DNA from 2 places in the Psychrobacillus sp. PGGUH221 genome. Region 2 is predicted to be linked to the other one. Evidence: a T-box and tRNA genes for the amino acid it is inferred to sense, from the RefSeq annotation. Region 2 holds a T-box; the other holds one or more tRNA genes.

Region 1 (7,548 bases), on a different contig from region 2:
TTAACCAAATATGAATTTGCGAGCACCAATGTCTTTTATCCAGTTTTGAAAGAATAAAAATTTTATTAAAAAAACTCTTGTAAAATTCTACAGAGTTGATATAATAAAACTTGTCTTTCAATAATATTCAAGTCTAGTGATGATGGCGAAGAGGTCACACCCGTTCCCATACCGAACACGGAAGTTAAGCTCTTCAGCGCCGATGGTAGTTGGGGGTCTCCCCCTGTGAGAGTAGGACGTCGCTGGGCTTGCAATAAAAATACATAAGTATTTAACAATTGTATATTACCCAGGAGGATTAGCTCAGCTGGGAGAGCATCTGCCTTACAAGCAGAGGGTCGGCGGTTCGAGCCCGTCATCCTCCACCATATTATTCTTCGCCGGAGTAGCTCAACTGGTAGAGCAACTGACTTGTAATCAGTAGGTTGAGGGTTCAAGTCCTTTCTCCGGCACCATTTTTAGAGCCATTAGCTCAGTTGGTAGAGCATCTGACTTTTAATCAGAGGGTCGTAGGTTCGAATCCTACATGGCTCATCACTTTTTAAGTGAATTATGCATGCGGGTGTGGCGGAACTGGCAGACGCACTAGACTTAGGATCTAGCGCCGCAAGGCGTGGGGGTTCGACTCCCTTCACCCGCACCATTTAATTTAATAACCGAGCGGAAGTAGTTCAGTGGTAGAACACCACCTTGCCAAGGTGGGGGTCGCGAGTTCGAACCTCGTCTTCCGCTCCATAGATTCATTTAAGTGCCGGGGTGGCGGAACTGGCAGACGCACAGGACTTAAAATCCTGCGGTAGGTGACTATCGTACCGGTTCGATTCCGGTCCTCGGCACCACTTTTATGAAAAAGATACATGCGCCCGTAGCTCAATTGGATAGAGCGTCTGACTACGGATCAGAAGGTTGTGGGTTCGACTCCTGCCGGGCGCGCCATATAGACGGGAAGTAGCTCAGCTTGGTAGAGCACTTGGTTTGGGACCAAGGGGTCGCAGGTTCGAATCCTGTCTTCCCGACCAGTATTTATTAGTATGGGGCCTTAGCTCAGCTGGGAGAGCGCCTGCCTTGCACGCAGGAGGTCAGCGGTTCGATCCCGCTAGGCTCCACCATATTATAAAAGATTTAAAAACTTGGCGGCGTAGCTCAGCTGGCTAGAGCATTCGGTTCATACCCGAAAGGTCGTGGGTTCGACTCCCTCTGCCGCCATCTTAAGGACCTTTAGCTCAGTTGGTTAGAGCAGACGGCTCATAACCGTCCGGTCGCAGGTTCGAGTCCTGCAAGGTCCACCAACAATATTTCGGAGGAATACCCAAGTCTGGCTGAAGGGATCGGTCTTGAAAACCGACAGGCGGGTCAAACCGCGCGGGGGTTCGAATCCCTCTTCCTCCTCCATTTCCAAATTGTTGATGAAAGAATTAATTTCTTCATTCTACAAAACTTAATATATATTATTATCGCGGGGTGGAGCAAATCGTCACACGAAGATGACGATTAACACCGATGCAGACGAAGTCGAAGCAGGTGTCCTACTTTCTTCAGGCGTAGTATTATTAAGGATAGCAAGTATATTATTATCGCGGGGTGGAGCAGTTCGGTAGCTCGTCGGGCTCATAACCCGAAGGTCACAGGTTCAAATCCTGTCCCCGCAACCAAATGGTCCCGTGGTGTAGCGGTTAACATGCCTGCCTGTCACGCAGGAGATCGCCGGTTCGATCCCGGTCGGGACCGCCATTTATTATTTAATAAATTAGAGATTTAGGGTAAGCAAGCAAATCGAGGAAGCAATCGAGTGAAAGAAGGAGCGTACTAAAGTACGTGACTGAATGAGTGAGTGAAGCTGACAAAGAGTTGCGCAACTTAGCATAAATCGATTAGAGATTTGGAATAAGCAAGTAGGTCGAGGAAGCAATTGAGTGAAGAAAGGCGCGTACTAAAGTACGTAACTGACTGAACGAATGCAGCTGACGAAGAGATACGTAGCTTAGTGCAAATCGAAGAAGGCTCAGTAGCTCAGTCGGTAGAGCAAAGGACTGAAAATCCTTGTGTCGGCGGTTCGATTCCGTCCTGAGCCACCATTTAATGCGGGTGTAGTTTAGTGGTAAAACCTCAGCCTTCCAAGCTGATGATGAGAGTTCGATTCTCTTCACCCGCTCCAATAATGGGCCTATAGCTCAGCTGGTTAGAGCGCACGCCTGATAAGCGTGAGGTCGATGGTTCGAGTCCATTTAGGCCCACCATTATTCCGAAGTAGCTCAGTGGTAGAGCAATCGGCTGTTAACCGATCGGTCGTAGGTTCGAGTCCTACCTTCGGAGCCATCATATGGGGAAGTACTCAAGTGGCTGAAGAGGCGCCCCTGCTAAGGGTGTAGGTCGGGCAACCGGCGCGAGGGTTCAAATCCCTCCTTCTCCGCCATATGTTTGGCCCCTTGGTCAAGCGGTTAAGACACCGCCCTTTCACGGCGGTAACACGGGTTCGAATCCCGTAGGGGTCATATTAAAAAGCATGTTTCCAATTCGGAAGCATGCTTTTTTTTGTATATTTTTGTTTAATAACTATTTCTTTATTCTTTTCTAACTTACACAAAAGAAAATAGGATTCATTTATATCCTTTTTAATTATTTTGTAGTGGGCAATAAAAAAGCAAGGAAGTGTATAAACTTCCTTGCCTATTTTTGTTTTGCTTAGATGAAATAACCTATTAATAAGCCAATTCCAAGTAAGAAAACAAAAATTGTATTTGTAAGTGCTGTATCTTTCATTGCTAAACCAACTTCAAGTGGGTTTTCTTTCTCTCTAAAAAGTTTTATGGCATGTATCGGTTTCTTCAAACTTAATAGGACTAAAAAAGCCCAAGGAGTAACATCTTGTAAAATAACTAACACAACAATCCAAAGGTAGGACACAAGAAAGAAAGATGTTAAAATAGTAATCGCATTTTTTCTTCCTACGAGGATAGCCATTGTTTTTCTGCCACCTTTTTTGTCTTCAACAATATCTCGAATATTGTTAGATAGCATAATTGCAGCTACAAGCAATGCACTTGGTATCGATAATAGGATCGCAGAGTTTGGTACAGAACCTACTTGAATGAAAGTAGATATTAGCACTATTAGCATTCCCATAACAATACCACTAAAAAGTTCTCCAAATGGGGTGTACGCTATCGGATAAGGTCCGCCAGTATATAAATATCCAATTAGCATACTGATTCCACCAACGACTAGTAACATCCAGGAAGATTCGTAGCATATATATATACCTAGTAAAGCTGCAAGTCCATATAACATTAATGCAAGTTGCAAAACAGTTTTAGGCTTTACACCATTTCGAACAATTGCTCCTCCAATCCCGATGGATTCCTCACTGTCTAATCCTCGTACAAAATCATAATATTCGTTAAACATATTGGTAGCAGCCTGTATAAAAAGACAAGCGAATAACATTGCTAAAAAAATAAGCCAGTTAATATTTGTGTAATAAAGTGCAATCATCGTTCCTAAAAATACAGGAGCAAATGAAGCTGTTAATGTATGGGGTCTTGTTAATTTCCACCAAATTCGCCAACCTCTATCGGCTTGAAGTTCATGAGACATAGGTTTTTCTCTCCTTTTAAAGAATCAACCTCAATTTTAGCATATATTCATTGCTAAATGTGTGCCGAAAACGGTAGAAAGTTGTATGATTAAGGGTAGAGTAATTTAATAGATAATGAATGCATCATAAGGTTATTTAACGGAGGTAATATTTATGCCGAACACCACCGGTCAACAGAAAACAACATTACGTTTTTATACAGAAACTATCGAAGTATCAAGATTGTCAGCTCATGCTTTTTTCGAGGCGGGAGATGAAAGCTATAAAGGAAAGCGATTTTTCTGGCAAAATAAAGAGAAGTCTTTTACATTAGTCGGTTTAGGACATGCTCATATACTTACTAATGAACTAGAAGATACTAGATATACGGATATCGCTACTAAATGGAAAGAGTTATGTGAGACTTCATTAAAAGAGAAAATTGACGTTTCTCCTATTCTATTTGGTGCTTTCTCTTTTGATCCTAAAAATAACATTTCATCTGAGTGGGATACATTCCCATCTAGTTTTTTTGCTGTTCCAACATTTCAGCTTGTAATTAAAAATGAACAAGCATTTGTTAGTGTTCATTATATTACAGAGGAAGAAGATAGTATGGAGCCGTTTGAGCGATTACGGATGGAACGTGATGCTTTGATTCATACTGCACAGGTAAAAGAACTAAAAGTTCATGAAAAACCTCATTTAATTGGACGTGAAGACCGATTAAAAAATGAATATTTGCAAGCTGTAGAGAAAGTAACAAATCAAATTCGGAACAACGAAGTTAATAAGGTAGTAATAGGTCGTTCTCTAAAGCTTACCTTTGATAAAAACTTCTCCTCTTCCACAGCAATTTATAATGCATCATTAGAGCAACCGGAAAGTTATTTATTTGGCTTAGAGAAGGATGATAAAATCTTTTTAGGAGCTACACCAGAGAGATTAGTAAAAGTAGAAAGCGGCCACGTATTATCAGCAGGACTTGCTGGTTCTGTTAGACGTGGTAAAAATTCGATGGAAGACAAACAACTAGGCGAAGGCTTATTGGCAGATAGCAAAAACCTTGGAGAACATCAATTTGTTGTTGAGATGATTCGAAAAGTGTTTAATCAATATTGTGAAGATGTTAGGATTCCATCAAGGCCAAAATTAATGAAAATTAGAGATATACAGCACTTATTTACTCCAATTGAAGGGAAAGTAAAAAAAGGAGTATCCCTATTTGAATTTGTTGAGGCGTTGCATCCTACACCTGCATTAGGTGGGGAACCTCGAAAAGAGGCAGTAGAAATTATTAGAGAAGCGGAAAAGATGAATCGTGGTTATTACGCAGCACCTATTGGATGGATCAATACAGATGGTGATGGAGAATTCGCGGTTGGTATCCGATCAGCATTAATAGAAAATGATCAGGCATATCTATTTGCAGGCGGTGGAATTGTTGCAGAGTCATCTTCTATAGAGGAATTTGAAGAAACTCGTGTGAAGTTTCGACCAATGCTTCGAACACTTGGAGGAAACATGAATGAATAACAGCAACTATTTAACAGCTTATGTAAATCATTTTGTAGAAACAGTGAAACAGTCGGGTGTTAAAGACGTTGTTATTTGTCCCGGCTCTAGATCAACTCCGTTGGCATATGGCTTTGCGAAAAGTGAAGGATTTGAGTTCTATCGTCAAATTGATGAAAGATCTGCTGCATTCTTTGCTTTAGGAATTGCAAAAGCAAAGAAATCCCCAGTCGTATTACTTTGCACATCGGGAACTGCAGCAGCGAACTTCTTTCCAGCAATTGTGGAAGCTTATTATGCACGAATCCCTTTGTTAGTTATTACAGCTGACAGACCACATGAATTAAGAGAAGTTGGTGCTCCTCAAGCGATTGATCAAATCCATTTGTTTGGAAAGCATGTGAAATGGACAGTTGACTTTCCGATACCAGAGGCAGATGAAGAAAGTTTGCCCTTTATCGAACGTCATATTCAACGGGCGATTACTACTTCAAAAGCTTTTCCGATGGGTCCCGTGCATATTAATGTTCCATTTCGTGAGCCACTACTGATTAATATGGAGCAGCAACAACCCTTAACTCAGATTAGTCAGTCCGAGGTGGGGCAGCTTGTCCCTAGTCAACAATTTATTTCTTGGTATAAAGACCAGTTGCAAAAAGAAGACAAAGGATTATTCATTGTTGGTGATTCACTTCCAACAACCGAAGGATTTTGGGAATTTGCTAGAACAGTTCAATGGCCAGTTTTAGCAGATCCGTTATCTAATTTAAGAAGTTCAGTTCCAGAGGATTGTATGCATTTATGTATCGATCAATATGATGCGCTATTAAAGGATAATTCCTTTAAAAAATACGCGGCACCAAATATAGTCATTCGTTTTGGTGCACAGCCTGTTTCAAAACCATTGACACAATTTTTAAAGGCATGTAAACCAAACGTATTCATCGCAGTAGATGAAAGTTCTGTTTTCCGCGACTCCCTACATATTGTGACACAGCATGTGCAAGTCGGTGCAGCTACCTTATGGAATCCAATTGAAGAAAAACAAGCTTCTACTTACTTAAAAGATTGGTCAAAAGCAAATGACATTGCAACAAAACATGTACAAGCTTATTTGGAAACAGAAGAAGACGAAGGTGCACTCGCTGCCACATTGTTTGAAGTATTATCAGATGGCGATTTTTTATTTGCAAGTAGTAGCATGCCAATTCGAGATGTAGATACCTTTTACAATAAAACAACGAAGGATATTCAAATATATGCAAATAGAGGGACTAACGGGATAGACGGTGTAGTTTCTACTGCTTTAGGGGTATATGCAGCTACTAAACGTCCTGGATATTTGCTAATTGGCGATTTAGCTTTTTTACATGATGTAAATGGGTTAATCGTAAGTAGGTTCCAAAAAACGGATCTAACTGTTGTAGTGATGAACAATGATGGGGGAGGTATTTTCTCTTATTTGCCACAATCAACAGAAACAAATTATTTTGAGCACTTATTTGGAACACCTACGGGTCTTAAATTTTCACATATTGCAGCTATGTATGATGCACAATATGATGCTGTACATACAAAAGAAGACTTCCATAAGGTGTTAAGTGAGCAAAAACGAAAAGATATTCGGATTATTGAAGTATTTACAAATCGTCAAGTGAATACAGAAACACACAGAAAGCTATGGACTGCTATTTCGAAGGAGTTAGACTCAGTTTGGAATTTATAAACTTAACTATACGAAATATTAGCATGCAAATAAAACGGTATAATTCGGGAGCAAAAAATAAGGTAGTTTTTCTTCATGGGTTTACTGGCTCTAGTGATACTTGGGAAGAAGTAATTACTTGTCTGCCAACATCTATGGACATCCTTACAGTTGACCTAATAGGTCACGGTCAAACATCAAAGCCAACTGATTTTGAACGCTATTATGTGGAAGAACAAATAGAGGACTTACACAGCCTATTTAAACAAATAAATTGGACTCATTTTACACTCGTTGGCTACTCTATGGGTGGTCGTTTAGCGCTTGCGTATGCAGCTAAATATCCAGTGTATAAATTGATACTTGAAAGTAGCTCACCAGGATTAGAATCTAAGGAAGAACGAATAAAAAGAAAGCAGGCAGATGAGATACTTGCGGAAAGAATAATAGATGAAGGAATTACTTCTTTTGTTGATTATTGGGAGAGTATTCCTTTGTTTCATTCGCAAAGGTCTTTGTCTCTTGGAAAAAAGAAGAAAATTCGCGAAGAGAGATTAGCAGGATCCAAAACAGGACTCTCGAATAGTTTAAGGGGATTTAGTACAGGAGTGCAGCCTTCCTATTGGAATAAGTTAAAAGAGCTGAAAACTCCAACGGTGCTGCTTACTGGAGAGTTTGATCAAAAGTTTTATGAAATAGCAAAAAAAATGCAAAAAATACTTCCAAATAGTGCACACAAGCAGGTTAATAAAGT
Region 2 (7,548 bases):
AAAAAGTCGACACTCCTGCGGGAATAGCGTTAGCCGAAGACCCCGCAGTTGAGGGGAAGGCGATCTAAGTTCGCCGCATCCTGCTCCTGCGCAAAGCTCGTCGCAAAAGAACTTTTGCGGCAACGATTGCATGACCAACATCGTGTTGGGCCAAGCGAGCTCGCCGCACGCCCGCGCAAAGCGAGCGGTAAGCTTCTGAAAGCCTGATTTCTCTATCGCATAGTTTCAATTTTTCGGAACAAGTTGTATTAATATTGTATGATTTCCTATTACAATTTCTGTACCAACCATTTCATTTTGAGTAAATGTTAAACTATTCATCAACAAGTTTTGTTGCAGCATGTTCTTAAACTTTTCAATTACAATTTGTAGCTCATCATCCGTTTTTACTATTATATCTACACGCATATCTATTGGTAGCTTTAACTGTTTTCTATATGACTGTATCGCTCTTATTAATTCACGTGCCATTCCCTCTTGAATCAGTTCTTCGGTTAATGAAAGGTCTAATGTAACTGTATAATCGCCACTAGTAGCAGAAGCATAGCCTTGCTTCGCTACTTTTTCAATCTGCACATCTTCTACTAAAACTTTTAATTCTTCAGCGTTTCTCATATTTAAATAACCAATTTGTATAAATTTTTTCACTTGTTCTTCGTCTAAGTTTTGTAGAAAAGTATTAATTGCATTAGATTGATTTCCAAACTTCGAACCAGATTTTTTAAAATTCAGCTTTAATTTAGTAAAAACAAACTGATCATCATTATCTATTACTCGAAATAGCTTTACATTCAACTCTTCTTTGATGATATCTTCATATAAGTCCCAGTTTACATCTTGATGCGAACTCATTAGAGATAAACTACCTAATGGTTGTTTTATTTTCAATGAAGTTGTATTCCTTATACTCCTTCCTAACTCCACTACTTGAAGGACTGCATCCATTTCTTTCTCAAGCTTATGATTTATGAAGTGTTCTTCAGATTTAGGAAAATCTGATAAATGTACACTTTTACCTGTCAAGTCCATAAACACATCTTCTGCTATAAACGGCGTTAATGGTGCTAATAATTGACTAGTTTTTGTTAAAACTTCATAGAGCGTTTTATATGCAGCTGCTTTGTCCGAATTCATGCCATTTGACCAAAATCGTTCTCGTGATCGTCTAACATACCAATTGCTTAGTTCTTCTAATAGCTTTGCGATTTCCCTTGCAGCGTTTGTAAAATGATAAGCATCAAAGTTCATTCGAGCTATTTTAATAGTGCTATGCAATCGTGATAATATCCATTCATCCAATTTGTTATTTTTTACTTCATATTGCTCATCTGGACTATAGTTATCCAAATTAGTATATAAAGAATAGAAACTATGCACATTATCTAATGTATCGACTAATTTGGATTTAGCCTCTTGTACAATCCGTTCTGAAAAACGTTTAGTATTCCATGGTGCACTGTCAACTAATAACGCCCATCTTAATGCATCTGCTCCGTATTTTTGAATTAACTCTACTGGATCTAGTGCATTCCCTTTACTTTTAGACATTTTTTGTCCATTTTCATCTAAAATATGACCTGTAGAAATTACACGTTTATAAGGTGCTTTTCCCGTAAATAAAGTGGATACGGCGAGTAAGCTGTAAAACCACCCTCGAGTTTGATCGATTCCTTCAATAACTACGTCTGCAGGAAATTGTTTTTCAAATAACTCTTTATTTTCAAAGGGATAGTGATATTGTGCAAATGGCATTGAACCACTATCAAACCAAACATCAATTACTTCAGGTGTTCTAATCATCGTGCCGTTACAACTTACACAATTCAACTTTATGTTATCTACATATGGTTTGTGCAATTCAATGTAATCAAAAGGCTGTATTGAGAGAAGTTTTAATTCTTCAATACTTTTGGGTGCAATTTCATGCTTACATTCCTCACATTCCCAAATATTCAGAGGTGTTCCCCAATAGCGTTTTCGACTGATGTTCCAGTCTACCATCTGCTCTAAAAAGTTTCCAAACCTGCCATGTTTAATATGCTCTGGGTGCCAAGTGACACCTTCATTATTACGTAAAAATTGATCTTTTAGAGCTGTTGTTTTGATAAACCAGCTTTCACTTGCATAATACAAAAGAGGCGAATCACAACGCCAGCAATGCGGATAACTGTGTTCGTATTTTTCTTTATTGAAAAGTAATTCTCTTTCCGCAAGATTACGAACAATATCCACATCACAATCTTTTACAAACCTTCCTTCAAAACCTTTTACATCAGAAGTATACATTCCTTTTTCATCTACAACATTGATGAAGGATAATTCGTTTTCTTTCACTACTTTATAATCCTCTTCTCCGTAAGCTGGAGCAATATGAACGATGCCTGTTCCACTTTCTGATGATACATAATCAGCCAATACCACTTTATGTCCTTTTTCCACATCAACAAAATTAAATAGAGGTATATAAGAAATATCTTTTAAATCTTCCCCAAAATGAATAGAAAGTATCTCAAAATCTTTTGTTAATACAGTGCTAGCTAAAGCTTCCGCAACAATATATATGTTTTGCCCTTGTTTTGCTCTAACGTATTTCATCGAAGGGTTAACTGCCAAAGCAACATTTGCTGGTAATGTCCAAGGAGTCGTTGTCCATCCTAGAAAATATTCATTTTCTCGATCTGTTATTTTAAATTTTGCGGTAGCAGATAAGTCTTTCACAGTCTTATAACCTTGTGATACCTCATGTGAGCTAAGAGAAGTTTGACAACTAGGACAGTATGGAGAAACCCTATGACCCTTCTGAAGTAATCCTTTTTGATGAATTGTACCTAGTATGTTCCATTCACTTTCAATATAAGTGTTACTTAATGTTAAATATGGGTCATCCATATTTACCCAATAACCCAGCTGTTCAGTAAAATTTCGCCACTGCTTTTCATAAGTAAATACACTTTCTTTACACTTTTCAATAAAAGCCTCTACACCATACTTTTCAATCTCGCTTTTCCCAGAAATGCCTAATTGCTTTTCTACTCCAAGCTCGACTGGTAAACCATGTGTATCCCAACCAGCTTTACGTATTACTTGATATCCTGTCATTGTTTTATACCTTGCAACGACATCTTTAATTGTCCGACCTAATGCATGACCTACATGAGGTAAGCCATTAGCAGTAGGTGGTCCTTCATAAAAGACAAAAGACGGGCTATCTTCTCTGTACTCAATGGATTTCTTAAAGGTTTCACCTTTCAACCATTGCGCTCGAATCCGTGCTTCTCTTTGTAGAACAGTTTCTTTTTCGTTCGATTTAACCATTCGATATCACTCCTATTTTTATTAATAAAACATACAAAAAACCCGTCCCTGTATAAAGGGACGGGTTTAACCGTGATACCACCCTAATTCTATTGGAACTCTCGTTACACAATAGCACTTAGCCACGTACAATCATACGTGTTCCTTTTAACGGTAGACACCCGGTCTCACTTACTCATTTTCAGCTCGACTTCTCAGAGAGGATTTTCATCTATGAACTGAACACCGACTTTCAGCATTTGCCGGCTCTCTTTGGAACAGTTTCAACAACTACTTTTTCTCATCAACGAATTTGTATGGTTTTATTGTGGATAAATTTAACATACATCAAATTGTTCTGTCAATTTAATATATGCTTAATTTGTTCCAGTTACTCAAATTATTTTCTAACTTTATCTACTCCAGTATTATTTTGAAAATAAATCAAAAAATCTGTCCATTCATCATTTTCAATAGAAAACTCTGATGAAACCATCCGATTTTAGTATATAGCCACCCGATTATTTGAAAGATCCAACCGATTAATCAGTTGAACCACCCGATTTTCCATGGGAACCATCCGATTCTCACTAATTTTACATAAAGATGAACCCAATTTATGTAATATGGTTAAAACTAACAAGACACTCATAAGTTTGTTGGAGCCAAGAGGAAGAATCTATTCAATGTCTCCTTCAAGCTAATGAGTGTCACGTTTCAGTACTCAAAATCTCTTCACTTGTAAAATTTTCAAATATACGAATTTTCTATAGTTGTTGGTCTTGGAGTTTCTTCTTCGACCATCTGTTTTGAATTAATTGTAAAGCTCAAAGCTAAGATGGCCATGCTAGAAAGGGCTAAAAATACAATTCTCTTTTTCAATTTATAAATCCTCCCATTTATTAATAAATTTTTCTTTAAATAAAATCTGATTTGATTTTTGATAATATAAACCAGCTGCTTTAAATTTATTTTGTTTAAAATAGTAATTTGCTAATAAAATAGAATACTTTTGAACATGTCGATCATCTTGGATATTTTCAAAATGATGGATAGCTTCTTTTAGTACCAGTTCAAGTTCTTCGGATAAACTATGGAAAGTTCTATATATTTCTATATGAAAATAATATGAAATATTTTCATTGCTAGAATTTTTTCCCACCTCTATCCTTTCTAAGCCTTTTTGACACCAGTTTAGAACTTGTTCATGATCCGCTTGCTTTGAATACTCTTTAATAATGGAAAGAATAGTTATTAGGTATCTTTCTGTATTACATATTTTTTCCTTGGATCTCAAACTACGCTCATAGAACTCAATGGCTTTTTCATGACTCCCCTGAATAGCGTGTAATGAACCTAGATTTTGATAAATCACCCCCTCATAGTGTATAAGTTTATAATCTATTGCTAGCTTTCCAGCAAAATTATAATTCTTTTCTGCTTCTTCATATTTCCTCATTCTTTTATGTGAAATTCCTATAACGATGAAATTATCAATTGCTCTTTCGAACAAGAGATTGTCCTTATAGTAGACCAAAGATTTAGAAGCATAGTTTATTGCGTTAAAAAATTCATTGCATTTAAAGTACGTTAAGCTTAGTACATTATAGTAATCAGCGATCTCCCATTCTTCATTTGTTTCCTTATTTACGAATTTTAATGATTTTTCCAATTGATTTAATGCCTTTTGATAATTTCCATCCAAATAATAATACAGTCCAAGATTAAGATTCATAACAAACTTTTGTTTATCGTCTAAATCATCTTTTATTTTCACAAGAACGTTGTAGGTCGTTTGAAGGTTATCTTCCTCTTCGTTTAAAATTAACTGGAGACGAAACATAAATAGGTGATAACTATAGAAATTATTTAATTGTAAGAAGTAATGCTTTCTTTTCGTAAACTCTTTCAAGGATGTTCTTATTAAATTTTTATCCCTGCTCAAAATGCCAGTTTCATACAGCTCAAATAACAATGCAATTACCTTATTTTCTTCTTCACTTGAAACTTGATCTATTTCTATTTTAAGCCTTTTGAGTAAAAGCCTTATAACTTCGTCACTTGGAACTGTTGTATTATTTTCAATTTTGCTTAAATAGGATGTAGAGCAGATTCCCTTGGCCAATGTGTTTTGTTTCATACTTTGGTTTATTCTTTCTGATTTTATTATATGACCTATACTACTCATTTTCTTCACCCCTTATGAATTAGTAATGTACTAATTCTTGAAATAAAATAAATATCCTTTCTTAATCGCTCGACTCAAAACGACTATTTCATTGTAGAAATTCATATTAATAGGTAGAAGATTGTTGAATATAGGCGATTTCAATATCCAATTTTTATTACAAAATAGTAATATTTCATTATTACATGAAATTTGTTTGATTTTAGTAGTAATAATCCAGGAAAAAAAAGGTTATTTCCCAACTTATAATTATTCTAAAAATACGAAAAAATTAGTATAATCTAATAAAGATTTATTATTTTATCAATGAAAGGTATTTGAGGTAGTTAGAAGTATTATTTTTTTCGGACAAGTCAGTTTGTCATGATGATAATGTATTTCTCAACAGGTATATCATGTAGTTAGAAGAATGGTGAAATAAAATAAAGAAAGGAGGATACTCATGATTGGGGAGGGAAACATCGTACAATTAATTGGCAACTTCGGATTTCCCATTGTAGTCACTATTTATTTATTACACCGATTTGAGAATAAAATAGAGTCTCTTGAAAATACCATTCACAATATAGCAAATGTTGTTAACAATAGTATTGAAAAAAGAAAGTGATGGTGTAACATGGACGAAAACTGATATCCTGTTGATTAAATAAATTTTTTTAAAATAAACTACTTTTTTCATACGGCAGTTTAGCTTATTTTCACTCTGGACCAACGATACTCTTTTATGAAGATCGACAGTAGTGAAAAGTAATCCATCACGAGTGATAACTCAGACATGGATTACTTTTTTCATGTCAATAATAGATCTACACCAACTGTAACACTCCTTCTTTCTAAAAAAAGATTATCCCTCCATATTCCATTCCCTTTTGCAATCCTCTCACGACCATTTTTCCTGTATTATTTTCATGGAAGATCGCAGCTTGCAAAGTCCAATAACCGGCTACTTCCGACTTTTTGGTTAGTGCTTGCAGTAGTAAATTACCGATCCCTTTCCCCTTTGCATTTGGATATATATAAATACTGACCTCCCATACACCTGAATACACACTAACGTACAATCCAAATGATACTTTCATCTTCCATTGTTCAAATGAAAATGGAGCAAGAATCAACTTTTGCATGTTGATTCTTGCTCTTCTCATTTATGCTTAAGATTTAACTGAATAGCCAATGAATCTATTAAAGTATGAAGCGGATTAATAATAGTAATAGAGGTCTCCTTCTCCACTTGAATAGAAGCATTCACCATCGATAATTGGGCAACTGAAATAATTTTATTTTCCGCTTCCAATAATTTATGTATGCATTTAGATATTGCTTCATAGTATTTCTCACTTAGACCCTGCATAAGTAGTTCAAATGAATCTTCAATTATGACAACATCCATCTCTATATTCTTGTGACGATCACTTAAATAATTATTTAATCTATCCAAAGTACCTTCGACAGTTGCAGGATTAGTAAACAGAATAACTTGTGGTTCATCAATTGAAGCTATTACTTCGAAAAAAGGTTCATCGATTTTGATAATTGGTATGGATAATAAATGATCAGCCTCATTAAGCAATGCAACGTAGTTAGTACAAGTTATAAGTATTGCATCTACGTTACTTTTTGAAATCCATTCTATTTGTTCCTTAACTTTTTGTTGAGCATCTGAAATACAGAAACTAGTATCATGAGTAACCCTATTCACAAGACCAGGGTCTACAAAATGAACTAGTTCTATTTCATAAGACACTAAAGCAGATTCTATATATTCGATATTTGAATGATGTGCGTGTAAACATGCTAATTTCATTTTAGCTCTCCTGAATACATGCTGTAATTTAGATTCTTGAGAGAATGTTTGAAATCCATAATTTTAGTGAATATCTGATTTGGTTTTGTAATAAAATCATCTGCTTGATAATTTTCTAACCATTGTACTCCAATTGTAAAAATTCCTGCTTGAACGCCTGCTAAAATATCAGCCTCGCTATCTCCGATAAATACCGCTTCCTCTTTTTGAACGTTTAGAATAGACAATGCCTTATTTACTCCTTCTGGATGAGGCTTTGGGA

The links. A T-box is a leader RNA that pairs with one kind of tRNA and senses whether it is charged. The one in region 2 lies ahead of ileS (isoleucine--tRNA ligase), so its partner is inferred to be a tRNA-Ile.
Region 1: it has a tRNA-Ile gene. The T-box ahead of ileS (isoleucine--tRNA ligase) is inferred to sense a tRNA for this amino acid. The anticodon was not compared.

What each region holds. Positions count from the first base shown of each region.
Region 1 is NZ_JAQMHQ010000007.1:79-7,626, forward strand. It holds partial or broken rRNA gene PGC35_RS12460 (23S ribosomal RNA) at 1-8, shown strand, start outside; rRNA gene rrf (5S ribosomal RNA) at 133-248, shown strand; tRNA gene PGC35_RS12470 (tRNA-Val) at 293-368, shown strand; tRNA gene PGC35_RS12475 (tRNA-Thr) at 380-455, shown strand; tRNA gene PGC35_RS12480 (tRNA-Lys) at 462-534, shown strand; tRNA gene PGC35_RS12485 (tRNA-Leu) at 559-643, shown strand; tRNA gene PGC35_RS12490 (tRNA-Gly) at 661-735, shown strand; tRNA gene PGC35_RS12495 (tRNA-Leu) at 751-839, shown strand; tRNA gene PGC35_RS12500 (tRNA-Arg) at 860-936, shown strand; tRNA gene PGC35_RS12505 (tRNA-Pro) at 943-1,019, shown strand; tRNA gene PGC35_RS12510 (tRNA-Ala) at 1,034-1,109, shown strand; tRNA gene PGC35_RS12515 (tRNA-Met) at 1,133-1,206, shown strand; tRNA gene PGC35_RS12520 (tRNA-Ile) at 1,213-1,289, shown strand; tRNA gene PGC35_RS12525 (tRNA-Ser) at 1,300-1,392, shown strand; tRNA gene PGC35_RS12530 (tRNA-Met) at 1,576-1,652, shown strand; tRNA gene PGC35_RS12535 (tRNA-Asp) at 1,656-1,731, shown strand; tRNA gene PGC35_RS12540 (tRNA-Phe) at 2,000-2,075, shown strand; tRNA gene PGC35_RS12545 (tRNA-Gly) at 2,082-2,155, shown strand; tRNA gene PGC35_RS12550 (tRNA-Ile) at 2,161-2,237, shown strand; tRNA gene PGC35_RS12555 (tRNA-Asn) at 2,242-2,316, shown strand; tRNA gene PGC35_RS12560 (tRNA-Ser) at 2,323-2,413, shown strand; tRNA gene PGC35_RS12565 (tRNA-Glu) at 2,421-2,492, shown strand; gene PGC35_RS12570 (1,4-dihydroxy-2-naphthoate polyprenyltransferase) at 2,683-3,594, opposite strand; gene PGC35_RS12575 (isochorismate synthase) at 3,749-5,110, shown strand; gene menD (2-succinyl-5-enolpyruvyl-6-hydroxy-3-cyclohexene-1-carboxylic-acid synthase) at 5,103-6,815, shown strand; gene menH (2-succinyl-6-hydroxy-2,4-cyclohexadiene-1-carboxylate synthase) at 6,803-7,548, shown strand, end outside.
Region 2 is NZ_JAQMHQ010000003.1:158,089-165,636, reverse strand. It holds gene ileS (isoleucine--tRNA ligase) at 226-3,315, opposite strand; T-box leader at 3,369-3,611, opposite strand; gene PGC35_RS06690 (hypothetical protein) at 4,045-4,176, opposite strand; gene PGC35_RS06685 (tetratricopeptide repeat protein) at 4,178-5,482, opposite strand; gene PGC35_RS06680 (YvrJ family protein) at 5,925-6,089, shown strand; gene PGC35_RS06675 (GNAT family N-acetyltransferase) at 6,316-6,606, opposite strand; gene PGC35_RS06670 (aspartate/glutamate racemase family protein) at 6,624-7,286, opposite strand; gene PGC35_RS06665 (HAD family hydrolase) at 7,283-7,548, opposite strand, start outside.